4 regions of the Halomonas sp. DP1Y21-3 genome follow, and region 3 is predicted to be linked to each of the others. Evidence: predicted binding sites of a transcription regulator. Region 3 holds the regulator's gene; each other region holds the start of a gene.
What was found. The regulator sigma-54, encoded in region 3, starts transcription at its own class of promoters, with help from an activator protein. The targets are predictions, from matches to a motif close to TGGCACNNNNNTTGCTNT.
Positions count from the first base shown of each region.

Region 1: the regulator sigma-54 is predicted to act here: its motif matches at 4,739-4,756, upstream of KUV74_RS02575 (sugar phosphorylase).
Region 2: the regulator sigma-54 is predicted to act here: its motif matches at 5,271-5,288, upstream of KUV74_RS01365 (ANTAR domain-containing response regulator).
Region 4: the regulator sigma-54 is predicted to act here: its motif matches at 5,055-5,072, upstream of glnL (nitrogen regulation protein NR(II)).

Region 1 is NZ_JAHVJM010000001.1:606,568-613,773, forward strand. It holds gene thiL (thiamine-phosphate kinase) at 1-474, opposite strand, end outside; gene nusB (transcription antitermination factor NusB) at 487-987, opposite strand; gene ribE (6,7-dimethyl-8-ribityllumazine synthase) at 984-1,481, opposite strand; gene ribBA (bifunctional 3,4-dihydroxy-2-butanone-4-phosphate synthase/GTP cyclohydrolase II) at 1,603-2,748, opposite strand; gene ribD (bifunctional diaminohydroxyphosphoribosylaminopyrimidine deaminase/5-amino-6-(5-phosphoribosylamino)uracil reductase RibD) at 2,996-4,156, opposite strand; gene nrdR (transcriptional regulator NrdR) at 4,153-4,638, opposite strand; gene KUV74_RS02575 (sugar phosphorylase) at 4,832-6,589, shown strand; gene dsbG (thiol:disulfide interchange protein DsbG) at 6,748-7,206, shown strand, end outside.
Region 2 is NZ_JAHVJM010000001.1:342,231-349,436, reverse strand. It holds gene nirB (nitrite reductase large subunit NirB) at 1-1,883, opposite strand, end outside; gene KUV74_RS01375 (NAD(P)/FAD-dependent oxidoreductase) at 1,883-3,196, opposite strand; gene KUV74_RS01370 (CmpA/NrtA family ABC transporter substrate-binding protein) at 3,497-4,591, opposite strand; gene KUV74_RS01365 (ANTAR domain-containing response regulator) at 4,588-5,187, opposite strand; gene KUV74_RS01360 (nitrate reductase) at 5,938-7,206, shown strand, end outside.
Region 3 is NZ_JAHVJM010000006.1:144,315-151,520, forward strand. It holds gene KUV74_RS17205 (hypothetical protein) at 1-423, opposite strand, end outside; gene KUV74_RS17210 (HPr family phosphocarrier protein) at 475-744, opposite strand; gene rapZ (RNase adapter RapZ) at 747-1,628, opposite strand; gene ptsN (PTS IIA-like nitrogen regulatory protein PtsN) at 1,682-2,167, opposite strand; gene hpf (ribosome hibernation-promoting factor, HPF/YfiA family) at 2,173-2,481, opposite strand; gene KUV74_RS17230 (RNA polymerase factor sigma-54) at 2,641-4,053, opposite strand; gene lptB (LPS export ABC transporter ATP-binding protein) at 4,324-5,049, opposite strand; gene lptA (lipopolysaccharide transport periplasmic protein LptA) at 5,049-5,579, opposite strand; gene lptC (LPS export ABC transporter periplasmic protein LptC) at 5,592-6,167, opposite strand; gene KUV74_RS17250 (KdsC family phosphatase) at 6,164-6,730, opposite strand; gene KUV74_RS17255 (KpsF/GutQ family sugar-phosphate isomerase) at 6,763-7,206, opposite strand, start outside.
Region 4 is NZ_JAHVJM010000003.1:720,723-727,928, reverse strand. It holds gene KUV74_RS11910 (aminopeptidase P family protein) at 1-1,264, shown strand, start outside; gene KUV74_RS11905 (hypothetical protein) at 1,343-2,311, opposite strand; gene ntrC (nitrogen regulation protein NR(I)) at 2,480-3,895, opposite strand; gene glnL (nitrogen regulation protein NR(II)) at 3,888-4,937, opposite strand; gene KUV74_RS11890 (DUF4124 domain-containing protein) at 5,237-5,812, opposite strand; gene glnA (glutamate--ammonia ligase) at 6,043-7,206, opposite strand, start outside.

The sequences.
Region 1 (7,206 bases), on a different contig from region 3:
CGCCAGCACGTCGCCGGCGCGGGCACCGTCGCGACGCAGCGCCTCGCCCGTGGGTACCTCACCCATCACGGTGACGCTGACGGCGCGTTGGCCCCGGGTGACGTCGCCCCCGACCAGGGTCATGTCCGCCTCGTCGCACACAGCATGGAAGCCCTGGGCGAACTTTGCCACCCACTGCTCTTCCACCTCGGGCAACGTCAGCGCCATCAGACACCAGCGCGGCTGCGCGCCCATGGCGGCCAGATCACTCAGGCTCACCGCCAGGGCGCGATGCCCCAGCGCCTGCGGCGGTGCGTCTTCGGGAAAATGCTGCCCTTCCACCGACGTGTCGACGCTGACCACCAGTTCGTGCCCTGGCGCAGGGCGCATCAGGCAGGCGTCATCACCCACCCCGAGCGAGACGCCGGAGGCCTTGCCGGGCTCGCCCGTCGTGGGCGCCAGCCAGCGCTCGATGAGTTCGAATTCTCCGTACATCAGGCGCGACCTTCAGCGGCGACGGGCACTGACCTCGGCGCTTCTGAGCTTGATGGCCAGCTTGTCGAGAATGCTGTTGATGTACTTGTGGCCATCGGTGGCGCCAAAGGACTTGGCCAGCTCGACCCCTTCGTTGATCACCGCCCGATAAGGGACCTCCAGACGCTTGGACAGCTCGTAGGCCCCAAGGCGCAGGATCGCCAGCTCGATCGGATCGATGTCCTCGAGGCGGCGGTCCAGCAGCGGCGAGATGGAGGCGTCGAGCTCCTTGCGGTAGCGTGCAACGTTATGCAGTAGCTCATGGAACAGCGCCAGATCGGCGATTTCCATGACCTTGAGCCAGTTCTCGTGCACCTCCAGGTCGTCATCGGGCACCTGGCTGCGAAATTCGGCCTCGACCGCGGTGATGGACTTGTCGGTCATCTGCCACTGATAAAGTCCCTGCACCGCCAGCTCGCGAGCCGCACGGCGAGACTGCTGGGCCTTGCTGGGCGCACGCTGTTCGCGGCTCATGCGGGGGTCTCCTCGGCATCGTCACCAAAATGACGCAGCAGCGACACCATCTCCATGGCGGCCATGGCGGCTTCGACGCCCTTGTTACCGGCCTTGGTGCCGGCCCGCTCGATGGCCTGCTCGATGGAGTTGACCGTCAGCACACCGTTGGCCACCGGGGTGTCGAACTCCAGCTGCAGCCGCGACAGCGCGGAATTGCACTCGCCGGCCACGTGCTCGAAGTGCGGGGTACCGCCGCGAATGACCGCGCCGAGCGCGACCACGGCGTCGGGACGCGCCACCGCGAGCACACGCTTGACCGCCAGCGGCAGTTCCCAGGCGCCCGGGACGTGGACGATGTCGATCATCTCCATGTCCACCCCGTGGCGCACCAGGCTGTCCACCGCGCCCTCGACCAGGCTATCTACCACATGGTGATTGAAGCGGCCCACGACGATCACGTAGCGGCCCTGGACGTCGACGAAGCTGCCTTCGACTTGGGAAATAGATTGCATCTTGAATCTTCCTGAATGTACCGGCCTGGGGCCGGTAGTCGGGGTGACCCTGTCAAAGGGCCTGTCCCCTGGTAAAAACCGAAACACCGGACGCCAGCATTACTGCCTCGCCCGGCGTGAATCAACCGCTGATATCGCCTGGCGAGACGATGTCCACCACCTCGAGATCGAAACCCGACAGCGCGGAGAACTTCCACGGTGAGCTCAGCAGACGCATCCTGCCGACACCGAGCTCGCGCAGGATCTGGGAGCCGGTGCCGATGGTCAGGTAGTTGCCGGCGCCGTCGGACTCGCTGCCGCGAGCGGTGCGGCGGCGCTCCAGGAACACCTGCAGCATATCGTTGAGGTCCTGATGCGGACGCATGTCATCGAGCAGCACGAAGACACCCTGCTCGGCCCGCGCCACCTCTTCCAGCGCCTGGTGGGCGCGCCAGGAGGCGTCCTCGCCCTTGACCAGGCACATCAGGTCACGCATCTCGTTGGCCAGATGCACCCGCACCGTGGTCACGCTGTCCGGACTCGGCGAGCCCTTCACCAGCGCCAGGTGGTGCACCTTGTGGGTGCGGTCGAGAAAGACGTGGGCGGTCAGCTCACCGTAGGCGGTGGTCACCGGCAGTCGCTCGACCTCTTCTACCGTCTGCTCGTTGTGGATCCGGTAGTGGATCAGGTCGGCGATGGTACCCATCTTGATCCCGTGGGTCTCGGCGAAGCGCTCGAGCTCAGGACGTCGGGCCATGCTGCCATCGTCGTTCATGATCTCGCAGATCACACCGCTGGGATCACAACCGGCCAGGGCGGCCAGATCGCAGGCCGCCTCGGTGTGGCCGGCGCGCCTGAGCACGCCGCCGGGCTCGGCCATCAGCGGGAAGATGTGGCCGGGCTGGACGATGTCTTCTGCCTTGGCATTGCGCGCGCTGGCGGCCTGCACCGTGCGTGCGCGGTCAGCAGCGGAGATGCCGGTGCTGACCCCTTCGGCGGCCTCGATGGAGAGGGTGAACTTGGTACCGAAACCGGAGCCGTTGTCCTGCACCATCAGCGGCAGCTTGAGCTGTTCGCAGCGCTCCCGGGTCATCGGCATGCAGATCAGACCACGGGCGTGAACCGCCATGAAGTTGATGTGCCAGGCCTCGACCTTCTCGGCGGCCATGATGATGTCACCTTCGTTTTCCCGATCCTCGTCGTCCATCAGGATCACCATACGGCCCTGGCGGATATCCTCGACGAGTTCGGCAATAGGGGCCAGGCCCCCGCTGGAAGACTGCGACATGTATGCTCCCTGGATCTAAAATGGCCACTCGCGACGGCGGCCAGAAACCGCGTCAGGGTACCGTGGCGCGGCGTCGGGCGCCAGTCATAGTGGCGCGGCGTCGGGCGCCTGAGATAGTGGCGCGGCGTCGGGCGCCTGAGATAGCGGCGCGGCGTCGGGCGCCTGGGATAGACAAAGACCAGACAAGGCATCGGGCGCCGCTTATATGAAGCCCCGCTACTGCGATCCCCCGGCGACTTTCGTCGGGTCAGTGCTCGGCGCAGGCGGCCAGCGCCGGGCGCGCCAGAATACGCCAGTCCTTGCCGAGGGCGCGGATATCGAGAATTTCCAGAGGCCGCTGCTCGGCCATGCGTTCGATGCCCGACAACGCCATCAGCCCGCGCGCGTCGGAGCCGAGCAGGGTCGGCGCCATGTAAAGACGCAACTCGTCCACCAGACAGGCATCCATCAAGGCACCTGCCAGGGTCGCGCCGGTCTCCACCAGCAGCTCGTTGCAGCCGCCCTCGTCACCGAGCCACTTGAGCAGCGCGCCAAGATCGACGCGGCCGTCGTCGCCTGCAGGCATCTCCAGCACCCGCGCGCCGGAGCGCATCAGCGCGTCTCTGCGAGGGGATTCGCTGCCCTCGACGCAGACCACCAGCGTCTCCCCTGGCTCGCTCAGGCAGGCAGCGGCCAGCGGCATACGCAGGCGCGAGTCCACCACGACCCTAAGCGGCTGGCGTCGGGCGATGACTTCGGCGTCATCGAGCCCGAGCTGATCGGCACGCACCGTCAGCCGCGAGTTGTCGAAGATGATCGAATCCACCCCGGTGAGGATGGCGCAGCTCTGAGCCCGCAGCCGCTGGACGTCACGCCGAGCCTCGGCACCGGTGATCCACTGGGACTCGCCGGAGGCCATGGCGGTACGGCCGTCGAGGCTCATGGCGAGCTTGAGGCTGACCCGTGGACGCCCCCGGGTCATGCGCGACACGAAGCCGGCGTTCAATACCTGGGCGTCCGCCTCGAGGCAACCGAGCCTTACCTCGACCCCGGCGTCACGCAGGCGTGCGATACCCCGCCCCGCCACCTGAGGATTGGGATCCTGCATGGCTACCACCACCCTGGCGACACCGGCCTTGATCAAGGCATCGCAGCAAGGCCCTGTGCGCCCCTGGTGAGAGCAGGGTTCCAGCGTCACGTAAGCGGTCGCGCCTCGGGCGTGCTCACCGGCAGCCTCGAGTGCATGGACCTCGGCGTGGGGCTCCCCGGCGCGCTGATGGTAGCCGTCGGCCAGATGCTTGCCGTGCTTGACCAGTACGCAGCCGACCCTCGGATTGGGCATGGTGGTGTAGCGACCGCGTTCGGCCAGCTTCAATGCCCTGGCCATCCAGGCTTCATCCTGGCCTGCCGTGATGTCCGTCGGATTCATGTGCTCTCCCCGGTGTCGGGCGAGAAACTCGGCTCCTGGGCCAGGCGGTCGATCTCGGCACGAAATTCGTCGATATCCTGAAACCGTCGATAGACTGAGGCAAAGCGGATATAGGCCACCTGATCGAGGCGCTTCAAGGCATTCATCACCTCTTCACCGACCACCCGCGCCTGGACCTCGCGCTCGCCCCGTGCGCGCAGGTTCTGGCGGATACGTTCCACCGCCGCCTCGATCGACTCGGCGCTGACCGGGCGTTTTTCCAGCGCCCGCAGCATGCCGGCCCGCAGCTTGATCTCGTCGAACACCTCCCGCGAGCCATCGGCCTTGATGATCCGTGGCATGATAAGTTCAGCGGTCTCGTAGGTGGTGAAGCGCTCACCGCAGCCAGCACACTGCCGCCGTCGGCGCACCTGATCACCTTCGGCGACCAGCCGGGAGTCAGTCACTCGGGTCTCTTGGGCGCCACAGAAGGGGCAATGCATAGCGGACAGTCCGGCAGGAAAAATATGTCGCCATAGTGTAACGGCTGAGGCCTGCCCCGCCCAGCGCAATGGCCCAGGTCATCCGCGATTTCAGCTGAGTTGGCACGCCCTGTGCTTGATACTTTCTTTCTAGCCGTCAATGAAATGGCGAGCGCTCACGGGGCAAGGCGCCCCCACGCCTGCGGAGGACACCATGGCAAGCCACCTCTCCCCCCTGGAACCCGACGACTTTCGCCAGCGTGCCGCAGAGCTGCTCGCGCCTCTCTATGGTGCACGCAGCGAAGAGGTCCTGCGCCGTCTGCTGCGCCTGATCGAAGCGCAGGGGGCCGGGTTGAGGCACCGTCATGGTGCACGCCAGACGCTGTGGAGCGAGCAGGACCAGTGGCTGATCGTCTATGGCGACTCGCTGCTGGATGCCGACAAGCCCCCCCTGGCGGTACTCGATGAGTTCCTGAGCAAGCGCCTGAAGACTGTCTTCAGCGGTGTCCATGTGCTGCCCTTCTTCCCCTGGAGCAGCGACGACGGCTTCTCGGTGATCCACTATCGCGAGGTCGACCCGAAACTGGGCGACTGGCGCGATATCCGGCGCCTGGCCAGTCACCATGATCTGATGGTGGACCTGGTGCTCAACCATGTCTCGCGGGAATCGCTGTGGTTCGCCGACTATCTCGGCGGCAACCTGCCCGGGCGCGACTACTTCATCGAGATGGACCCCGATACCGATCTCAGCGAGGTGGTGCGTCCGCGCAGCTCACCGCTACTGGTCCCCGTCAGCACCCGCCGTGGCGTTCGCCACCTGTGGGCGACCTTCTCCGAGGACCAGATCGACCTCAACTTCGCCAACCCCGACGTCTTGATCGAATTCGTCGGCATCCTGCTGTTCTACCTGCAGCAGGGCGCCCGCATCGTCCGGCTGGACGCCGTCGCCTTCCTGTGGAAACGCCCCGGCACCCGCTGTATCCACCTTCCCGAGACCCACGCGGTGGTGCGGCTGTTGCGGGCGGTGGTCGACCACGTCGCCCCCGGCACCCTGATCATCACCGAGACCAATGTGCCCCACGCCGAGAACATCAGCTACTTCGGCCTGGAGCGACAGGACACGCCGCCCGACGAGGCCCACCTGGTCTACCAGTTCCCGCTGCCACCTCTGTTGCTGCACACCTTGACCAGTGGCGAGGCCGGCACCCTGGCGCGCTGGCTCGACAGCCTGCCCGAGCTCCCCGCCGGCTGCAGCTATCTGAACTTCACCGCCAGCCACGATGGTATTGGCGTGCGCCCGCTGGAAGGCTGGCTGGAAGGCCACGAGATCGACGCCCTGGTCGCCTTGATGCAGCGCTTCGGTGGCTTCGTCAGCATGCGCCGGCAGGCCGACGGCAGCGACAGCCCCTACGAGCTCAATATCACCTGGTTCGATGCCATGAGCGGCACCCGGCGCGGCCCCGACCCGTGGCAGGTCGAGCGCTTCCTGTTGAGTCAGCACCTGATGCTGGTGCTGAAGGGTATCCCCGGCGTCTACCTGCACTGCCTGACCGCCACCCAGAACGACCACGACGGGGTCGAACGCAGCGGGCGCCTGCGTTCGATCAATCGCAAGCGCTGGGACCGCCAGGAGCTGGAACCTCTGCTGGACAGCCGTCACACGCCGACCCGCGAGGTGTTCTTCGCCCTCACCCGCCGTCTCGAGATCCGTCGCAGGGAACCCTGCTTCCACCCCGATGCGGCCCAGACGGTCATCCCCACACCACCGGAGCTGCTGGCGATCCAGCGCGGCCCCCTGGACGATGGCCGTCGACTGTTGGCCATTCACAACGTCACCGATCGGCCTCAGCCACTGGTACTGGACGGCCTCGACCAGTCCGGCTGGCAGGACCTGCTGGAAGGGGGCGCCTGGCGGCCCGTCGACACCCTGGCCCCCTATCGTTCACTGTGGCTGGTGCGCACCGACAGATAAGCCACCGCGCGCTCGGTGTATCACACAACAGCGCGGCCCTGGCGCTTTCACTGCCCGGCGACGTCAGCGGTCGAACCGATGGCGTTTGCTGCTGTCCTAGTGCGAGTGATTCTCGCTTGTCGCGGGATTCGTCCTACAAGATGCCGGAGAGTAACGACATGCCCCGCCGCCCCCGACTGCCCCGCCTCCCCGACCTGCCCCGCCATCAGCGTTCCTTCATGACCCTGGCGGCGGTGGCCTTCGGCCTGATGCCACTGTCCAGCGTCGAGGCCGAGGACCACCCCGCCCCCATCGAGGCGCTGGAGGAGGAAGGTCTTGAGGTGCACGGTGAATTCGACGCGCCGGGTGGGCTCAGCGGCTTCGCCGCCAGCCATCGCGGACAGCCGATGACCATCTTCGTCACCGAGGATGGCGAGCACGCCATCGTCGGCAATCTGATCGACGCCGACGCCAACAATCTGTCGGAGGCGCCGCTGGAGCGCCTGGTGCGCGGCCCCCAGGACGAGACCACCTGGCAGAGCCTTGAGGACAGCGCCTGGATCGCCGACGGCTATCCCGACGCCGAGCGCATCGTCTATGTGTTCACCGATCCCAACTGCCCCTACTGCACCCGCCTG
Region 2 (7,206 bases), on a different contig from region 3:
AGGTCGATGCGCTGGCCACCGGTGATCTTGGTGTAGAGGCCGTACTTCTTGCCCACCTGGCCCAGCACGATCAGCTTGTCCGGGGTGATCTCACCGCCGGCGATACGCGGCACCACGGAAAAGGTGCCGTTCTTCTGCATGTTGGCCATGAAGGTGTCATTGGTATCCTGCAGCGGGATATGCGCCGCGTCGGTGATCGGCTCGTTGAAGCAGGAGGCCAGGATCGAGGCCACCGCCGGCTTGCAGATGTCACAGCCGAGACTCGGGGCCCCATCGTCCAGGATGGTGCCGTGTCGGGTCATCAACTCGCTGAAGGTCTTGATGCCTTCGACCCGGACGATATCGAAGAGCTGCTGGCGGGTGTGGGCAAAGTGCTCGCACAGGGAGGTGTCGACCTCCATGCCGCGGGCCGCCAGTTCATGGTCGAAGACGTTCTTGAGCAGCGCCGCACAGCCGCCGCAGCCGGTACTGGCCTTGGTCGTCCCCTTGACCGCGCCGAGGTCCTCGCAGCCGGCGTCGATGGCGGCGCTGATGGCGCCCTTGGTGACGTTGTGGCACGAGCAGATGATGGCACTGTCCGGCAGGGCGTCCGGGCCCAGCGCCGGCGCCGGTTCGCTGGAGGGCACGATCAACGAGGCGGGGTCCGCCGGCAGATCCAGGCCATTGGCGTAGTACTGCATCAGGCTGTCGTAGGCGGAGTTGTCGCCCACCAGCATGGCGCCGAGCAGCCGTTTGCCGTCACCGGAGACCACCAGCTTGCGATAGACCTGCTGGATCTGGTCGAAGTATCGGTACTGCTTGGCGCCTGGATGGCGGTTGGCGTGGGCGTCGCCGATGGCCCCCACGTCGACCCCCATCAGCTTGAGCTTGGTGCTCATGTCGGCCCCAGTGAAGGTCGAATCGCCACCGCACAGCGTGTCGGCCGCGGCCTTGGCCATCTGATAACCGGGGGCGACCAGGCCGAAGATGCTGTTGTTGTACAGCGCGACCTCGCCCACCGCGAGGATGGCGGGATCGCTGGTCAGGCAGCGGTCATCGATCACCACGCCGCCACGTTCGCCGATCTCGAGCCCGCACTCGCGGGCCAGCTCGTCCCGGGGGCGGATACCGGCGGAGAACACGATCAGATCGGTCTCCAGCACCTTGTCGTCCTGAAATACCATGCGCAGGCGGCTGGCTTCACCGGGGACGATCTCGCGGGTCGCTCTTTCGGTCAGCACCTGGACGCCCAGGCCCTCGATCTTTTCCTTGAGCAGTTCACCGCCTTGCTCGTCCACCTGCATCGGCATCAGACGCGGGGCAAATTCGACCACCGCGGTGTCCAGGTCGAGGCCGCGCAGGGCGTTGGCGGCCTCCAGTCCGAGCAGTCCGCCCCCCACCACCACGCCGGTATTGGCGGTGGTGGCGGCGGCGCGAATGGCGTCGAGATCGTCCAGGGTGCGGTAGACCAGGCAGCCCTCGCGATCATTGCCGGGAATCGGCGGGACGAAGGGGAAGGAGCCGGTGGCCAGCACCAGACGGTCGAAGTCGAGGTAGCCAGCGTCGGTGTGAACGCGCCGTGCATCGCGATCGATGGCGGTGACCGCCTGGTGCAACTTGAGCTCGATGCCGTGCTCGGCGTAGTAGTCGGCGGTGGAGAGCGCCAGGGACTGGGCGTCGCGGCCGCTGAAGTACTCCGACAGGTGCACTCGGTCGTAGGCCAGATGACGTTCCTCGCCGAACACCACGATGCGGTAGCGGCGGTGCTGATCACGTTCGACCAGCTGCTCGACCAGGTGGTGACCGACCATGCCGTTGCCTACCACGACCAGGGTGGGGCGGGTATCCGCGGCGTTGCTGTCGAGAGCATTGTGTGCGGCGAGATTGTGCTTTGTGCTGGACATCAGGCGGCATCCTGTTCGGTGGTCGATGAGTCGGTGTCGGTGGTGGCGTCGTCCGCCAGCAGGGCCTCGGTATCGGCCTGGCCCAGCAGCAGCGAGTGGCGCACTCGGTCCAGTCGCTGGCCTTGCTCGGCGAGCCGGAATAACCAGGGGCCCATGCGGGTATCGCCGTAGAGCACGGCGCCCTCGAGTCGGCCGTCGCGCAGCAGCAGTCGGCGGTATTCCCCCTGGTCGCGGTAGCTGAGGACCTCATGTCCGTCCTCGGCCTCGGTGGGGCCGAAGGCGTACAGCGAGACGCCGGAAACCTTGAGCTTGGTGGCGCAGGCGCGTTCGTGGTAAGGCGCCGAGGGCTCGCCGCACAGGCGACTGGCCAGTACCTCGACCTGATGCCAGATCGGCTCCACCAGACCGTAGGTGGTGTCCTCGAACTGGCAGCATTCGCCGAGGGCAGAAATGTCGGGGTCCGAGGTGGCCAGGGTGTCGTCGACGACGATGGCGCGATCGCAATCGAGCCCCGCATCCCTGCCCAGCTCGGCGTTGGGGGTGATGCCGGCGGCGATCACCACGCAGTTCGCCGGCAGCAGGCGCTCGTCGTCTTCCAGGCGTACGCCGACTACCTGGCCGTGCTCATCGCCGACGATCTCGGCCAGCCGCGCCCCGGTCTTCAGACGGATGCCGCGGCCTTCGATTTCGCTTGCCAGCATGGTGCTGGCGGTGGCGTCCAGCTGCCGGTTCATCAGGCGCGGTGAGCGTTGCAGCACGCATACCTGCATGCCTCTGGCGGCGAGGCCGGCGGCGGCCTCCAGGCCCAGCAGGCCTCCACCGACCACCACCGCCGCGCCGCCAGCCTTTGCTGCTTCGGCCAGGCGCGCCGCATCGTCCAGGTCGCGGAAGCCTGATACGCCCGTCAGCGTGATGCCGGGGATCTGTGGCATGGCGCTGCGCGAACCCAGCGCCAGCACCAGATGGTCGTAGGGGATCACCTCGCCGTCGTCGCACTCGACCAGGCGCCGGGTACGATCGATCCGTTCCACCCGCGCGCCCAGGCGCTGATCGACCGTGACGTCAGGGTCATGCGGCGGTGTCAGCGTCAACCCATCCTGCTCGACATCGCCGGCCAGCCAGCTCGACAGCAGAATGCGGTTGTAGGCCGCGTGCGGTTCGGCGCCGATCACGGTGATGTGTCGTGGGGCACCACTCTGGGCCGCCAGGGTCTCGATCAATCGATGCGCGGCCATGCCGTTGCCGACGATCACCAGGTGGGGAAGACGTGCGTCATCAGACCTCGCCGGCGAAGACGAGCCGGCCTGGGTCATTTCGGAACGGGACCTTGAGTCAGGCAGGCCAGAGGAACGGGGCCTGGAGTCAGAAGGACCAGTGGAATAAGGCATCGCATGGGCTCCAAAAACGCCAAAGACGTCTCTCACACCTCCGGCGTCGGAGGGTGAAGAGACGTCTTTGTCTAGTGTCGGTGCGATCGCCGTTGACCGCCGCCGGCATTCGCCGGCACTTGCTACAGGCTATCCAAGTTTCATGCCTGTTTTACGTTTTGTGCAGGTAAAACAGCCTGTTGGTGCAGGCCCTGGCGGCGGGCTGCAGCACCGATCAGGCAGGGTTCAGGGCGTGTCGGCACCGTACTGGTGCGTGGCGGCGTCGTAATGCACAGCGCTGTAGCACTCCTCCAGGGTGGCGGTGTCGAGCTGTCGCCCGCGAGCCTCGAGCAGCGGCGACAACCGCTGGATCAACCCCTCGAAATCGGCTGTCAGTGGACGCAGTCGCTCACCGATGCAGGGGTAGCCCGGGGCGGCTTCCAGCGGCAGTTCGTCGAGATGGCCTACGGCTTCATCGAGGTAGGGGGGCAGTGCCAGCCAGGCCAGGGTCTGGCGTCTGGCCTCAGGCGCCTTGTCCAGCCACAGGGCGGCGGCCTGGAGGGCGCGCAGCAGCGCGGACAGGGTATTCGGGTAGCGCCGAGCCCAGGAGGCCGTCACCCCCAGCACCTTCTCGGGATGCGCCGGCATCAGTTCCGCACCGCTGGCCACCACTCGACCCACCTGACGATGCTGGGCCAGGCTGCCCCAGGGCTCGCCGACGCAGAAGCCATCGATCTCGCCTTCGCGCAGGGCGTCCACCATGCGCGGGGGCGGCAGCGCGACCAGTTCGACCTCGCTGTCGACGTTGATGTCGCCGCGAGCCAGCCAGTCACGCAGCAACAGGTGCTGGCAGGAGTAGGGGTAGACCATGGCCAGGCGTGGCCGGGTGCCTTTTTTCAGCGAGGCCTTGAAGCGTCGGGCCAGTTCGCTGGCCGCGCCGAAGGCGCCGGGCTCCCCGCTGTGGACCGAAGCGCCGACCGCCTCGGCCAGGCGGCGAGACAGCACCAGCGTATTGCCCTGGCGGCTCAGCACCGCGGCGGCCAGGGTGTCACAAGGCGCGCGGGACAGCCCCAGGCTCATGGCCAGCGGCATCGGCGCCAGCATCTGGGCGCCGTCAAGCAGGCCGGCGGCGACCTTGTCGCGCAGGGTGGACCAGGCGTTCTCGCGTGACAGGCTGACCTCGACCCCCTGGGCGGCGAAGAAGCCTCCTTCCCGGGCGATGATCAACAGCGCAGCATCCAGCAGCGGCACGAATCCCAGGGTCAGGCTGGCGAGCTCGGGTGGATGCGGCGCGCCAGTTCTGGACGTGCTGGCCGCGTCAGAAGACAGCGATGGACTCATGATCCCTTCTCCAGTGGCTTGAGGATGTCGATGACGTTCTGGGCGACCTGTGCGATGCGCTGGCCGCGGTCCATGGCCAGCTTGCGCAGCATGCGGTAGGCCTGTTCCTCATCGCAGCTCTGATGCTTCATCAACAGGCCCTTGGCCTGTTCGATGCGCTTGCGGTCGGCGAGCTGATTGCGTGCCTTGTCGAGGTCGCGGCGCATTCCCTGAAAGGCTTCGAAGCGGGCGATGGCGACATCGATGACCGCCTTGACGCGGTTGGCCGCCAGACCGTCCACCACATAGGCGCTGACGCCGGCCTTCACCGCCGCCTTGAGCGATTCGGGGTCGTGCTGGTCGGCGAAGAACACCACCGGTCGAGGGTTTTCCCGCTGCAGCAGCGCCATGCTCTCCAGGGTGTCCCGGTCAGGCGATTCCATGTCGATGATGACCACGTCGGGTTGATGCTGCTGCACCATGTCGTTGAGGCTGGCCGGGCTTGACAGTCGGCAGACCACCTGGTGTCCGTCCAGCGCAAGCGCCTCTTCGACCATGGCGGCGCGCACTATCTCGTCGTCGACCAGCAGGACCTTCAAGGTGTCGTGTTCGGGCATGGGCGTGGCTCGATGATGCTGTCGCTCGATAGAGCTCGAGTCGACGTGATGAGGGGTGCACCTTGGGTGCCTCTGCACCTGTCAGCGCAAAAGGCGTTCCATTTTCGATCTTGTCGTTTTCTGTCAGGGAGATAACCCCCTGCAAAGCCGCCGCCGAGCCCCCGCAGATATACCGGGCAGGCACTCGCGCACCGAAAGGGTGCGTAAACGGTGGCCTTTATCGTTCGTTGTGGTGCGAGCCTGGGGGCTGTCAGACGTCTTCTCGCCACCATCGCCTGGGTAAACGGCAGAAAAAAACGTCGTGGCTTCAATTGGCTGGCACAGGCATTCCACACTGCAAGGGGCGATTGCGGTGTTCTGGCACAGGGTTTGCTTTGGTTACTGGCAAAGCTAGTGCCGTTGTTGGTGCCATGGGCATCACTCAGCCGAGCCAGATGACTAAGCCGAGCCAGATCGCTAGGCCGAGCCAGATCACTAGGCCGAGCCAGGAAGGGTCCCGACGCTGGTGGCGGCGTGGGCCGGTTCGACAAGTCGTCCGCAACGGGCGCTAGCACACACGAAATCCAGCGCGGGATTTCATCCGGCAACGACGCCCATCTCCTCGAGCCTCGCTCGACGGGATGGGCGTCGTGCGTTTTTGGGCCGCAGCAAGACCCGACCGATCAAGGCCCGGCCGCTAGCGGAGCGATGATCTGCCGATGAGATGCCGACGATATGCCAAGGCAGCAAGATGGCCGACAGGAGAGCGCGATGACCCGGACGGATAGCGACAGCACGGAGATCGACAGCGGTGTGGGCGGCGAGGCCACAGGCACCACCTGTCCCTACTGCGGGGTCGGCTGCGGCGTCGAGCTACGTCGCGATGGCGAGGCGGTTACCCTCAAGGGCGATCGGGATCACCCGGCCAACTTCGGGCGCCTGTGCGTCAAGGGTTCGGCCCTGGCGGAGACTCTGGGCGGCCAGGGGCGCTTGACGCGGCCCAGGGTGGACGGTCGCGAGACCGACTGGGACAGCGCGCTGGACGCCGTCGCCGAGCGTATGGGAGCGATCGCCGAGGGCAGCGGTCCAGAGGCCATTGCCGGCTACCTGTCCGGGCAGCTATTGACCGAGGACTACTACGTCGCCAACAAGCTGTTCAAGGGGTTTCTCGGGACACCGCACCTGGATACCAACTCGCGGCTGTGCATGGCGTCGGCGGTGGCGGCCTACAAGCGCACCCTGGGCGCCGACGCCGTCCCCTGCAACTACGAGGACCTGGAAGAGGCCGAACTGGTGGTGCTGGTGGGGTCCAATCTGGCCTGGAATCATCCGGTGCTGTATCAGCGGCTGCGTCTGGCCAAGACCCGCAATCCGCTGATGCGGGTCGTGGTCATCGATCCTCGGGTCACCGATAGCTGCGAGATCGCCGATCTGTACCTGGGGCTGCGTCCCGGCAGCAACGCTTTGCTGTTCAATGGCCTGCTGGCCTGGATGGCCCGTCGCCAACGGCTCGATGAGGTCTATCTGAAGCGCCATGTGGACGGCGCCGAAGAGACAATTGCCGCCGCCCTGGACGAGGCCTCGGACATCGAGGCGGTGGCGGCGGCCTGCGATCTCGACGCCGAGCGCCTCGAGACCTTCTACTACTGGTTTGCCACCCAGCTGCACGTTGTCACGCTTTACTCCCAGGGGGTCAACCAGTCGACCAGCGGCACCGACAAGTGCCAGGCCATCCTCAACTGCCACCTGGCCGGCGGCAAGATTGGCCTGCCCGGCGCCGGCCCCTTTTCCATCACCGGCCAGCCCAACGCCATGGGCGGGCGCGAGGTCGGTGGGCTGGCCAACCAGCTGGCCGCCCATATGGACTATCACACCCCGGGCGCCATCGAACGGCTGACCCGCTTCTGGTCGACCGAGGCGCTGGTGCCGACACTGCCCCGGGAGCCTGGCCACAAGGCGGTCGAGCTGTTTCAGGCCGTCGAGCGTGGCGACATCCAGGCGCTGTGGATCATGGCCACCAATCCCCTGGTGAGCCTGCCG
Region 3 (7,206 bases):
ATAGGTGAAGACCCGCGGCGCCTTGTAGGCATCCAGATCGATGGCGATCACCTCTCCGTCGACGACCAGGAAGTTCTCGGTGTGCAGGCCACGACAGTGGATACGGTCACGGTACAAGGCTTCGAGAATGTCCAGGTAGCGGTTCTGCAGTTCCGGAGAGTCGAGGACCAGCTTTTTAAGCGCGATGCCGTGCACGTTGGCGGTGACCAGGCGATAGCGCTCTGCCGACAGGATTTTCGGTGTGGCGATACCCAGTCGCTCCAGTCGGCCGGCGACATAGCGAAAATTGTGGCCGGGGTAGCGCCGGATGCCCAGGCGGTAGCGCCAGCGATCGCTGGTCTTGGGCGTGAAGGTCTTGATGAAGGCGTCCTGGTCCGGATCGTAGTGGACCTCGGTGTACTTGCCGGTCTGGATCAGTTGCATGGCGTCCTTGGCAGGCAGGGGGTGGCGGTCAAAACAAGGAGAGGGAAGACGTCAGGCGTCTTCGTCGAAGCGTGCGTCGAACAGTGCCTCCAGAGCGTCCAGCACCGCGTCCGCGTCCTTGCCTTCGGCCTCCAGGGTCAGTTCCGTTCCGCAGGGGGCGGCCAGCATCAGCAGCGACATGATGTTGGCGGCGTCACCCGAGCGGCTGCCATGGTGGACGGTGACGGTGGCGTCAAAGGGTTGGCAGCAGGTAACCAGGCGAGTCGCGGCGCGTGCATGCAGGCCGCGACGATTGGTCAGGGTCAGGGTGCGTCGGGCCACGCCTAGAGTCCTCCGCTGTCCAGTCGGCGTTGCTGGCCGAGTTCGCGGTGGCGTAGACGGACGCGGGGATGCTGGTCGGCCAGGGCCGAGGCGATTCCCTCGGCCAGGTAGACCGAACGATGCTGTCCTCCGGTGCAGCCCACCGCCACGGTGAGGTAGCTGCGCTGGCTTTGCTGATAGCGCGGTAGCCAGGTGCGCACCCAGCCGAGGATGTCGCGCTTCATGTCGGCGACGTCCTGATAGCGTTCGAGGAAGTCGATGACGCTGGGATCGCAGCCATTGGCATCACGCAGCGATGGTTCCCAGTAGGGGTTGGGCAGACAGCGGGCATCGAACACGATGTCTGCATCCGGCGGCACGCCACGCTTGAAGCCGAAGGACTCCACGGTCAGGCTCAACTGGCCGCTGCGGTGGTCGGCGACCTGTTCGGCGATGCGCGAACGCAGTTCGTGCACCGACAGGCGAGAGCTGTCGATGACCAGATCGGCCAGGTCTCGAATACCCGAAAGGGCCTTCTGCTCGGACTCGATGGCTTCCGCCAGGGTCATGTCGCTATCACGGGTCAGGGGGTGACGGCGCCGCGTGTGGGAATAGCGCTCGAGCAGAATTCGCGCATCACTGGTCAGGTAGACCACCTGGCAGTCGATCGGACTCTGCTTGAGGGACGCCAGCTGGGCGGGGAAGCGTTCCAACGCCTCAGGCAGGTTGCGGGCGTCGACGCTGACGGCGATACGGCGGGAATGACCGTTTTCCAGCTCGTCCACCAGGGCGCCCAGCAAGGTCGCGGGAAGGTTGTCGATGGCGTAGAACCCCAGGTCCTCCAGGGCCTGAAGGGCCACGGACTTTCCCGAGCCGGAGCGACCACTGATGATCACGAGCTGCATGTCCTGTCTCCTTGGGCAGGCGTCCATTGCTGATGGCCTAGGCAAGGCCGCGATCAGGAGGGAGTGTCGTCCCCCGGCGCCTGTTGGCGGATGGCTTCCTGCAGGCGCTCGTGAAGCTCGCGCTGGGAGCTGGCGTGGCGCAGACGGTGACGTGTGTCGGCGTCGTTCATGACGCCGGCGACCTGGCCGAGCAGGGCGAGATGGGCGTCGTCGGCCTCTTCCGGTACCAGCAGCACGAACACCAGATCGACGGGCTCACCATCGATGGCATCGAAGTCGACAGGTTCCGCGAGTTTGAGGAAGCCGGAGATGGGCGCCTTGCAGTGGGGGTTGCGGGCATGGGGAATGGCGACGCCATTGCCGATGCCGGTACTGCCCAGGCGCTCACGTCCGATCAGCCGACTGAAGACCTCCTGGCTGTCCAGGCTCGGGGTGTTCTGCGCAATGAAGGTGCTGAAAAACTCCAGCACCCTCTTCTTGCTGCCTCCCGGGACATCGAACAATGTGCGCTCGGGAGGGAGAATGGCTTCCAATGTCATGAGAGTCAGCGAATTCCGGCGCCTTGGGCGCGGGCTTGGGATTTTTCCTTGTGCTTGACCAACTGGCGGTCCAGCTTGTCGGCAAGGGCGTCGATAGCGGCATACATGTCGCCGTCCTGCGCTTCGGCATGCAGGTCGGCACCGGCGGCGTGAAGGGTGCAGGCGGCCAGCTGGCGTTCCTTTTCCACCGAGAGGGTCACCTGGACGTTGGTGATGTTGTCGTAGTGGCGCTCCACACGGGTGAGCTTCTCTTGTACGTAGTCACGCAGGGGATCGGTCAATTCGACGTGGTGGCCGGTGATGTTGACTTGCATGACAGGCTCCTTGCTCTTTCGGGTGGTGGCTTGATTGTAACCCTTTTTCCGATCCTGCAAACCCCCTCGACGCTACGCAGAAAGACGCAGATGTCATGCGAAATTTCAAGTGCTTGCGCTTTCCCGATAACTAGGCTAGCGACGCCGCAGCGCAAGGCCTCAGCGCAGTCGCTTGCGCTCGCTGGAAGACGGAATATTCATGGCTTCCCGGTACTTTGCCACGGTGCGTCTGGCGACATTGACGCCGTCTTCCGCCAGCAATTCCACCAGTTTGCTGTCCGACAGAGGTTTGCGGGCAGGTTCCTTTTGAATCAACGATTTGATCATGGCGCGGATGGCGGTACTGGAATGGGCGTCGCCATCCTGGCCGACCTGGCTCGAGAAAAAATACTTCAACTCGAACACGCCGCGAGGCGTGTGCACGAACTTCTGGGTGGTCACGCGGGAGATGGTGGACTCGTGCATCTCCACCTTGTCTGCGATATCGGCCAGCACCAACGGTTTCATGGCCGCTTCTCCCTGCTCGAGGAAGTCGATCTGACGCACCATGATTTCCCGGCCGACCTTCAGCAAGGTGTCGTTGCGGCTGGACAGACTCTTGATCAGCCAGCGCGCCTCCTGCAGGTGGTCCTTGAGGAACTGGTTGTCCTGGCTCTTGTCCGCGCGCCGAATCAGCGCAGCATAGTCGGGCTGGATGCGCAGTCGGGGCATTGCATCCGGATTGAGTTCAACACGCCAGCCCTCTTCGGTGTGGCGTACCACCAGGTCGGGTATGACGTAGTCGTTATCGCTGTCACCGAACTGGCTGCCGGGACGTGGGTCGAGGCTCCGGATCAGCTCGATGACGCTGTCGAGTTGGTCGTCATCGAGTCCTAGCCGGCGCTTCAGCAGACGTCGGTCGCCGCTGGCCAGTGCCTCGAGAAACTGTCTTACCAGTCGTCCGGCCTGGGGCAGCAGGACGGTATCGCGAGGCAGACTATCCAGTTGCAGCATCAAACACTCGCGCAGGTCGCGGGCGAACACTCCGGTCGGTTCGAACTGTTGCAGCCGAACCAGCACCGCCTCCACCTCGGCGAGGGGAGGGGGGCGACGACCGTCTTGCTCGAGCCCCTGGGCGATGTCATCCAGTGTCTGCTCGAGATAGCCGTCGGCGTTGACCGCGTCGAGCAGGCTCTCGGCGATCAGGCGCTCCTGGTCGTTGACGTCGAGCATCGCCAGTTGCCAGCTCAGGTGGCTGTGCAGTGACTGGGAGCTTGCCTGGCGCTCGAAATCCGGCGCCTCGCCACTGCCGGCGGGGGTGGTGCCCAGGTCCTGGTAGGTGTCGGACCAGTCGCTGTCCACACTGAGTTCCGAGGGAATCTGATCCGCCCAGTCATCTTCCACGGCTTCCCTGGTCTGCTGTTCGCCGAACTCGTCCTCGAGTTCGAGCATGGGGTTGGCCTCCAGCGCCTGCTGGACCTCCTGGCGCAGGTCCAGAGTCGAAAGCTGCAGCAGGCCGATCGCCTGTTGCAGTTGCGGGGTCATGGTCAGCTGGGTACCGATGCGCAGCTGCAGTGACGCCTTGAGGGCCATGGGTCGGGATCCACCAGTGTTGTCGAAAGGCTTTACCCTAACGACGAGTCATCAGACATGCAAGCATCTTGCCAAGTTGGTGTTTTTTGACCTGTGGGAGGGAGTGGAAAGGTCGATGTGGAACAACTTGGTAGGGGGGGAGGTGCTTCTTTCGAGGGAGGCCCTGTGTGCAAGGTGAGGCCGACCCTTTCGGGGCCGGCGGTTGGATGCTGATGCTGGTAAGTGTTGCGGCCGCTTGATGCGACTGCGACTGTCGGGCGGCCCTGCGGTCTAGAGGCGGAAGTTCTCGCCCAGGTAGACCTCCTTGACGCGCTGGTTGGCGAGGATGGACTCGGCGCTGCCCTCGGCGATGATCTGGCCGTCGCCGACGATGTAGGCACGATCGCAGATATCGAGGGTCTCGCGCACGTTGTGATCGGTGATCAGGACGCCGATATCGCGGGCCTTGAGTTGACGAATGATGGACTTGATCTCGCCCACCGAGATCGGGTCGACCCCGGCGAAGGGTTCATCGAGCAGGATAAAGGCCGGCTCGGTGGCCAGGGCGCGAGCGATCTCGACTCGGCGCCGCTCCCCGCCGGACAGGCTCATGCCGGGGTTGTCGCGAATATGGCTGACGTGGAAGTCCTCGAGGAGTTGCTCGAGACGTGCTTCTCGGCCCTCGCGGTCGAGGTCCTTGCGGGTCTCGAGGATCGCCATGATGTTGTCGGCCACCGACAGCTTGCGAAAGATCGAAGCCTCCTGAGGCAGGTAGCCGATACCGGCCAGCGCGCGCTGGTGCATGGCCGCGCGGCTCAGGTCCCGATCATCGATGCTGATGCTGCCGGCGTCGGCTCTGACCAGGCCGACGATCATGTAGAAGGAGGTGGTCTTGCCGGCCCCGTTGGGGCCCAGCAGACCGACGATGCTGCCCTGCTCGATCGACAGGCTGATGTCCTGGACGACGCGACGCTTCTTGTAGCTCTTGGCCAGATGGCGAGCGTGGAGAGTCTTCATCAGTTTCCTTGGCTTTCCGGCTCGAGGGTCATGCGAATGCGCTGCTCGCCCTGGACGCCCTGGGCGCTGGAGCGGGCCTGGACCACGCGGCGATCGAGGAAGTACTCCAGATAGGCACCGTCGAAGGTGTCATTGGCCTTGTGCAGCTCAGCCTGGTCGATCAGCTCCATGCGGCGTTCGGCCACGTGGTAGATCACCTTGCGGCCCCAGCCCTTGACCACCGGTTCTTCCGGGGATGGCTTCTGCTCGAGGTAGGCACGTGAGCCGGTCGCGGTCGCCAGTGACAGTTGTCCCTGGTCGTTGCGCTGGATCTCGACGCGTTCGCCGGTGAGGATCATGCTGCCTTGCACAATGCGCACGTCGCCGGTATAGACCGCGGTACCGGCGCGATCATCGAGATCCAGCTGGTCGGCCTCCACCTGAATCGGTGCGCTGCGATCACTCTCCAGCGCCAGGACACTGCTGCCGGTGGCGCCGGCGGCCAGGCCAAGGGCCAGGGCAAGCAGGAGGGCGGGACTTGGACGCATCATGGAAGGGGCTCCTTATTGAGGCTCTGGCGGATGATGACCGGTGACATTGTCGGTCAGGCGAGCGGTATTGTCATGGATCCAGGCGTCGAAGCGCTCCCCTTGCATCTGTTGAGGGGGTTGGCGTAGGACGGCTGGCGTTTCGCTCCAGACATGGCCACTGTCGCTGTCGTAGACCAATACCTCGGTATCAAGCTGCCAACGCTCCGCGGGGGCCTCGAGATGGGCGTCGCCCGACAGGGTCAGGGGGTTGCCGTCCGGACCCAGTTCACCGTTGTCGGCGTCGGCGATCCACTCTCGGCCGCTGTCGTCGATCAGCGCAAGGTCCGGCTGGTCCACCCGGGTGATGTCGTCGAGCGGTGTGTGCACAAGGCGTGGCGTATCGATGCGCTGGTGGGGGGTGCCCTGGGCATCGAAGCGGGTCAGGCGGGCATCCACCAGGTAGTAGTCGGGCTCGCCGGCCTTGTCATTGGGTACCAGGTCGGGGACGTTGCTCTCGCGGGGGTCGAGCAACGTCAGGCCGCCACCGAGTACCAGCAGCAGGATGACCAGCCAGAAGCGAAAGCCTGGACGCAGTGCGCTCAGTTTCATGTCAGCGGTCCGTTGCTCAGGTAGCTGTCGATGATATCGTCGAGGCGGCCCTGGGCCATCAGCAGGGTGTCGGTGATCTCGCGCACCGCGCCATGTCCGCCGGCAACCTGGGTGACCCAGTCGGCGTGCTGACGAAGATAGCAGGGGGCGCCTGGCACGGTGATGCCGACCGCACTGCGATGGATGCAGGGAAGGTCGGGCAGGTCATCGCCGCAGTAGGCGACCTGGTCGAGGGTCAGGCCAAGCGAATCGCACAGCGATTCAAGGGCGGGCAGCTTGCGCTCGACCCCTTGCTGTACGTGCTCGATGCCGAGTGCTCTGGCTCTCTGGGTGACCATGGGGGAGCTGCGCCCGGTGATCAGGGCCACCTGGATACCGGCGCGCTTGGCCAGCTTGAGGCCGTGGCCATCCAGGGTGTTGAACGCCTTCAACTCGGAGCCGTCGGCGTGGAAGTGCAGTCGACCATCGGTCAGTACGCCGTCCACGTCCAGCGCCAGCAGCTTGATGTGGCGCAGGCGCTCCACCAGTTCCGGCGCGAGGGAGGCGAGAAGCTCGTGAGACATGACGGCGTTCCTTGTAAAGGGATAAATGAGGCTCAGATGACACCGGCGGCCAGCAGGTCGTGCATATGCAGTGCACCGACTGGGCGCTGCTCGTCATCGACCACCGCCAGGGCGGTGATCCGGCCTTCCTCCATCAGCTTGACGGCTTCCGCCGCCAGGGTGGCGGGGCCGATGCGTCGCCCGGGGGTGGTCATCACGTCATCCACGGTAAGCGAGCTGAAGTCCTGATGGCGATCCAGGGTACGGCGCAGGTCGCCGTCGGTATAGACCCCGGCCAGGGTGCCGTCGGGGGACACCACGCAGGTAAAGCCGAGTCCCTGACGGGTGATCTCGAGCAGGGCGTCGCGCAGCGGCGAGCCCGACGGTACCGAGGGCAGCCGGTCGCCGGTATGCATCAGGTCGGCCACGGTCAACAGCAGTCGCTTGCCCAGGCTGCCGCCCGGGTGGGACAGGGCGAAATCCTCGGCGGTGAAGCC
Region 4 (7,206 bases), on a different contig from region 3:
GGCCATGGCCGAGCACCACGCCGACTGGCATCTGGTGTCGACGCTGGACGACATCGCCTGGCTGACCACCCTGCGCGGTGCCGACGTGGGCTTCAATCCGGTGTTCCTGTCCCACCTGCTGATCGGTCGCGCCACCGCCACCCTGTTCGTGGCACCGGGCAAGCTCGCTCCCGAACTGGTCGATGCGCTCAAGGCCGATGGCGTCGAGGTGGCCGACTACGCCGACTGGGCGGCGCGGCTGTCCGCCCTGCCGCGGGACGAACGGGTACTGATCGATCCGGCCCGGCTGACGCTGGGGACCCGCCAGGCCCTGCCGGACGAGATGACCGTGGTCGAAGCCTTCCAGCCCAGCACCCTGGCCAAGGGCATCAAGACAGCCCACGAGCTCGGCTTCGTGCGTCAGGCCATGGAAGCCGACGGCGCGGCCCTGTGTCGCTTCTTCGCCTGGCTGGAGGCCGCCTTCGCCGCCGGCGAACGGATCACCGAGCTGGACGTCGAAGCCCGCCTGTACGAGGAACGCGCCAAGGACGAGGACTTCGTCTGCGAGAGCTTCAATACCATCGCCGCCTTCAACGCCAACGGTGCCCTGCCCCACTACCGCGCGACCCAGGAGGCCCATTCGGTGATCGAGGGCGACGGCCTGTTGCTGATCGACTCCGGCGGCCAGTACCGCGGTGGCACCACCGATATCACCCGCATGGTCCCGGTCGGCACCGTCAGTGAGGCTCAGCGCGAAGACTGCACCCTGGTGCTCAAGGGCATGATCGCACTGTCGCGGGCGCGCTTCCCCGAGGGCATCGCCGCCTCGCGGCTGGACGCTCTGGCGCGGGCGCCGCTGTGGGCCACCGGCCGCGACTACGGTCACGGTACCGGCCACGGCGTGGGCTACTTCCTCAACGTCCACGAAGGCCCCCAGGTGATCAGCTCGGGCGCTTCCGTCGCCGAACATACCGCCATGCGCGAAGGCATGATCACCTCCAACGAGCCTGGGGTGTACCGTCCCGGCCAGTGGGGGGTGCGCATCGAGAACCTGGTGGCCAACCGCGCCGCGGCCCCCAGCGACTTCGGCGACTTCCTCGAGTTCGAGACCCTGACCCTGTGTCCCATCGACACCCGCTGCCTGAACCTGTTCACCCTGGATCAGGCCGAGATCGACTGGCTCAACGCCTACCACGACGAGGTCCGCCGCCGGCTGGCGCCGAGGCTCGACGGCCAGGCGCTGGCCTGGCTCGAAGCCCGCACCGAGCCGCTGACGCTTGCCTGATAGCGGGCCTGCTGGTCGGCCGCAGATGCAAAGGGGCCCCGCCATGGCGGGGCCCCTTTGCGTAGGCTGCCAGCGCCGTTACATGAACGGGTTCTTGACCACCGGGATGAACATCAAGCGGAAGTTCCAGTCCGCATCCCACTCATCACCGCGGATCACGCTGTGCTGGATCTCGGCGGCCAGGCGCACCGGGGTGCTGCCCATGCGGACCACGTTGGAATAGCCCAGGCCGATCGGGAAGTTGACCTTCTCGCCGCTGTCGGCCTCCCAGTTGATGCGCACGTTGGGTGTCATGCCCACCAGTTCGGTGCCGCTGAGCCGGTAGTTGAGGAAGTACTGCAGATCGGTCTGGCTGGTGTGCTCGCGGTCATCTTCTCCGGCGTAGGACCACCAGTGCTGAGCCAGCAGGCCCATGTTCCAGCCACCGGGATTGGGCGCCAGGCGCGCGATCAGGGCCGCCGGCCCCGCCTGGAACTTGCCCTGGCCCAGCACATCATGCTCGGCGGTGGGGAAGATCTGGGTCAGACCCAGCCCCCAGATAACGCCATCCTTGCGCGCAGGCCCCATCAAGGTCACCAGGGCGGTGTCGCCCAGACCCTCGGTACGCCCGCGATGGGGAGCATTGCGGCTCCACTCGTCGGGATCGATCTCCAGCGGGCTGCCGCCCCGGGCCAGGGTACCGAAGCTCTCGTCCATCGGGCTCGAGTTGTACTGGAACACCGGGCGCACCACCAGGTTCCAGTTGTCGTCTGCCATCTCGAAGGGGAAGGACATGACCGGCTGGAACTTGAAGGAATTGGACCAGCGACCGTCGAAGTCGTCGCCGTCCAGGTGGGTATAGTCGTTCTGCATCCACAGCATCCAGGCCGAACCCACCGGATTGGTGGTTTCCTTGGCGATGGCAGCAAGATCCTCGCTGCTGGCAGCAGGCTCGCTGTTGGCCGGTACGGTGCGTGGCGAGGACCGCTCCTGGGCAAGCGAGAGGCTCGAGATGAAAACCAGCGACATGGCCACCAGGCCAAGCCGACGAGAGCGTGAAAGGTTCATGGGGGTAGGCCTCAGAATCGTGACGCTACCCCCGACGCCGAGAGTAGCGGTGCAACGTCGCCACCACTCTAGGCCACCGATAACAGGCTGATGATATGCCCCTTGGGGTAGGCCGGTCCGGGCAGGCTGGTTAAACCGGTGCCCCCCGGACTCGCCGCCCCGGCCCGCTCAGACCTCCTGGTCTTCCGCCAGCGACGGCAGCAGCACCTTCAGCTTGCGGGTCAAGGTATTGCGCCCCCAGCCCAGCAGCTCGGCAGCCTCACCCTTGCGCCCGGCGGTGTGCTTGAGCGCGGTCTCGATAAGGATGCGCTCGAAGTCCGGCACCGCCTCTTCGAGCAGGTGGGTGTGGCCCGAGGCCAGGGCGCTGTCGGCCCAGGCGCGGAAGGCTTCACGCCAGTCTCCGCCTGCGGCGCTGTCATCGCCGCCGCGCAGCTCCGGCGGCAGGTCCTCGACCAGGATCTCGCGCCCGGAGGCCATCACCGTCAGCCAGCGACAGGTGTTCTCGAGCTGACGCACGTTGCCGGGCCAGTCCACCCGGGTCAGGAACTCCTCGGCTTCGCGGGTCAGCACCTTGACGTCGGTGGACAGCTCCTTGGCCGCCTCGACCAGGAAGTGCCGCGCCAGCCGGGGAATATCCTCGCGCCGCTGGGACAGCCTTGGCAGGTGCACGCGGATGACGTTGAGGCGGTGGAACAGGTCCTCACGAAAGCGGCCATCGGCGACCAGCGTCTCGAGGTCCTGGTGGGTCGCGGCGATGATGCGCACGTCCACCTTGACCGGCGTATGACCACCGACCCGATAGAACTCGCCGTCGGCCAGCACCCGCAACAGCCGGGTCTGGGTCTCCGACGGCATGTCACCGATCTCGTCGAGGAACAGGGTGCCGCCGTTGGCCTGCTCGAAGCGCCCCTGACGACTGGCGCTGGCGCCGGTGAAGGCGCCCTTCTCGTGGCCGAACAGCTCCGACTCGATCAGATCCCGGGGGATCGCCGCCATGTTGAGGGCAATAAAGGGATTGGCGGCGCGGGGACTGTGCTGATGAAGCGCACGCGCCACGCGCTCCTTGCCGGTCCCGGACTCGCCGTTGATCAACACCGTGATATGCGAGTGCGCCAGGCGCCCGATGGCCCGGAACACCTCCTGCATCGCCGGCGCCTCACCGATGATCTCGGCGTCGAGTCCTTCAGGCACGCTGACCGGCCGCTGGCGCTCGCGCACGTGGGCCACCGCGCGTCGCACCAGGGCCAGCGCCTCGTCCACGTCGAACGGCTTGGGCAGGTACTCGAAGGCCCCGCCCTGATAGGAAGCCACCGCACTGTCCAGGTCGGAATGGGCGGTCATCACGATGACCGGCAGGTCCGGGTGCACCTGGCGCACCTTGGCCATCAGATCGAGCCCGTCGATACCTGGCATGCGGATATCGGTGACCAGTACGTCGGGCGGCTCGGCCAGCAGTCGATCGAGGATACCGTCGGCCCGCTCGACCGCCTCGACCTCAAGGTCCGGCTGCGCCAGGGCGCGCTCGAGCACCCAGCGTATGGCCCGGTCGTCGTCGACGATCATTACACGAGCGGTATCAGTCATGACTCATCTCCAGGGGAATCAACAGACGGAATTCGGTACGTCCAGGCTCGGACTCGCATTCGATCAGCCCTTCGTGCTGGTGCAGCACCGACTGGGCGATCGACAGCCCCAGGCCGCTGCCCTCGGCACGACCGGACACCATCGGATAGAACAGGGTCTCGCGCAGCGTCTCGGGGACGCCCGGGCCGTTGTCGATCACGCTGACGTCGCAGACCAGACGATGGCGCTGGGCGCCCAGGGTGAACTGGCGGCGCGCGCGGGTCCTCAGGGTCATCACCGGGTTCGGTGTCTCGGACTCGACCAGCGCCTGGACGGCGTTGCGGGCCACATTGAGCACCGCCTGGATCAACTGGGCTTCATCGCCGGTCAACTCCGGCAGGCTGGGATCATAGTCGCGCTCGATGCTCACCCGCGGCTGCTCGACCAATAGCAGCGCGCGTACCCGCTCCAGCACCCGGTGGATGTTCAGCGGCTCTCGCCGACTCACCCGGTTGGGCCCGAGCATGGAATCGACCAGATCGCGGAGCCGATCCACCTCTTCGATGATGATCCGGGTGTACTCCTTGAGCGCCGGCGTCTGCTCCAGGTCACGCTCGAGCAATTGCGCCGCGCCACGAATCCCCCCCAGGGGATTCTTGACCTCGTGGGCCAGCCCCCGCGCCAGCACCTTCATGGTTTCCTGGCGCGACTGCAGCGCTTCCTCGCGGGAAATTCGCAACAGCCGATCCCGTGGTTCCATCTCCAGCAGCAGCTCGTCAGGCGACAGCGGCGTCACGGTGTAGTCCACCGTCAAGGGGTCTCCACCGGCGAGGACCAGCCGCGCCTCCCGTTGGGTATAGGGATGCTGTCCATCCCGGGCCCGTATCAGCACCTCGGCGATATCATCCTCGCCGCTGAGCCAGTCGCTCAGCGCCACGCCGGCAACCCGACTGGCGCTGACCGCCAGCAAGGTCTCCGCCGCCGGGTTCATCCAGGTCGGTCGCAGCTCGCCGTCGAGCAGCATGACCGCAGTTGTGAGGTGTTCGATGATGCCAGGCGTCATGGGTCCATCCTGATGGGGCAAAGCGCCCACTCGATAGAGGCCGCCACGGCGCCAAGCCGGCATTCCATGGTGGCGGTCCAGGTCTCGGCCTCGAGCAGGCGTCAGACAACAACATTCAAAGCAAGAAGCGGGCCAGCCTTGGTGCCAGTGGCACACTCCCGCCGCGCAGGCGCCAGGACGGTGCTTTTGTCGAGGAGGCGGGTCACCGTCGGCGCACCTACGCACCATTTTAGTGCACCAACCTGGTGCAGGGCAGTCTCGCCTGGATCACTGTCCGCACAAGGCCCGCAGATCGCGGGTCAAGGCGGCGCAGGACGAAGGGGGTTGGCGGGAAGCAGGCGGCTGGCGCGCTGTACGTGAATGACGATATCGGCACTGCGTTGACGCACCTCTCCCGACGGGGCCAGCACCACCAGGCCCAGGCGATGCTCGCCACGCTCCAGATTGGTGAGCCACAGTGGGCCGATGCCGGTGACGCTGGTGGCGAGCACACCGTCGACCTCCAGGCCGAGGCGATCCCCCGTCGCCGGAGGCGGGCTGATCGCGGCCAGCACCTTCAATCTTCCCCCGGCCCCCGTGGGCAACACGCTGCCATCCGCCGGAGAGTCGATGGCCAGGACATCGTGGGGCTGGAAGATATCGGCGTCGCTATCCGGGCCTGGTACTGAAGGCGCCGTCGGCCTGGAGGGCGCCGCCACATCCAGCGCAGGGGCGCTGGACAACGACGGCGGTGCCAGCTCGCGGGCGCCGGCCGAGGGGGTATCGCTGTAGCGCACGACGCCGTCGGGACCGACACTGCGATAGATGGTGCTCGCCGGCACGGTTTCTGCCACCGGCAACGCCAGCCCGGATGCTGCCAGCAAGGCAATGGCCATCAGTGATGGTCGACTCGGCGACGAGGGAGCGCTCTCGCCCCTCTCCCGGCCTGCCCTGCGCGTCCACCGCTGCATCATCGTGATTGCCCTCGCCGACCTTCCCCTGACGAGGATGACGGCAGCCACGACCCGCGCCAAGGGGATCCCTTGCCCAGGCGCAAGGCCCGCGCAAAAAAAATCGGCCCCGCGATCATCGCGGGGCCGACGGAACGCACGAGGCGCTATGCCGATCAGCAGCTGTAGTACATGTCGAACTCGATCGGGTGGGTCGCCATGCGCAGACGCTCGACATCCTCGTTCTTGAGCTCGATGTAAGCGTCGATCATGTCGTCGGTGAAGACGCCACCTTCGGTCAGGAAGCTGCGGTCCTCGTCGAGGGCTGCCAGCGCCTGGTCGAGGCTCTCGGCCACGGTCGGGATGGCCTTGCCTTCTTCCGGCGGCAGGTCATAGAGGTTCTTGTCCATGGCGTCGCCGGGGTGGATCTTGTTCTTGATGCCGTCGATACCGGCCATCAGCATCGCCGCGAAGCACAGGTAGGGGTTGGCGGTCGGGTCGGGGAAACGCGCCTCGACACGCTTGCCCTTCGGGCTTGCGGTGTACGGGATACGGATGGAAGCAGAACGGTTACGGGCGCTGTAGGCCAGCATTACCGGCGCTTCGAAGCCCGGCACCAGACGCTTGTAGGAGTTGGTAGAAGCGTTGGTGAAGGCGTTCAGGGCGCGGGCGTGCTTGATGATACCGCCGATGTAGAACAGTGCCATTTCAGACAGACCGGCGTACTCGTCACCGGCAAACTGGTTCTGGCCGTCCTTCCAGAATGACTGGTGGACGTGCATGCCGCTGCCGTTGTCGCCGACCAGCGGCTTGGGCATGAAGGTGGCGGTCTTGCCGTAGGCGTGAGCCACATTGTGGATCACGTACTTCATTTCCTGAACTTCGTCGGCCTTCTTGACCAGGGTGTTGAAGGCAACACCGATCTCGTTCTGGCCGGCGTTGGACACCTCGTGGTGGTGCACCTCGACCTTCTGGCCGATGGCCTCGAGGGTGTTGCACATGGCACCGCGCATGTCATGGAAGCTGTCCACCGGCGGAACCGGGAAGTAGCCGCCCTTGACCCGCGGACGGTGACCGAGGTTGCCACCTTCGACGGCGCGGTCGGTGGACCAGGCACCCTCTTCGGAGCTGATCTTGTACATGGCGCCTTCGATATCGGCCTTCCAGTGCACCTCGTCGAAGATGAAGAACTCGGGCTCGGGGCCGAAGAAGGCGGTGTCGCCCAGGCCAGAGGACTGCAGGTAGGCCTCGGCGCGCTTGGCGATGGAGCGCGGGTCACGCTCGTAGCCCTGCATGGTGGCCGGCTCGATGATGTCGCAACGCAGGATCAGGGTCGCGTC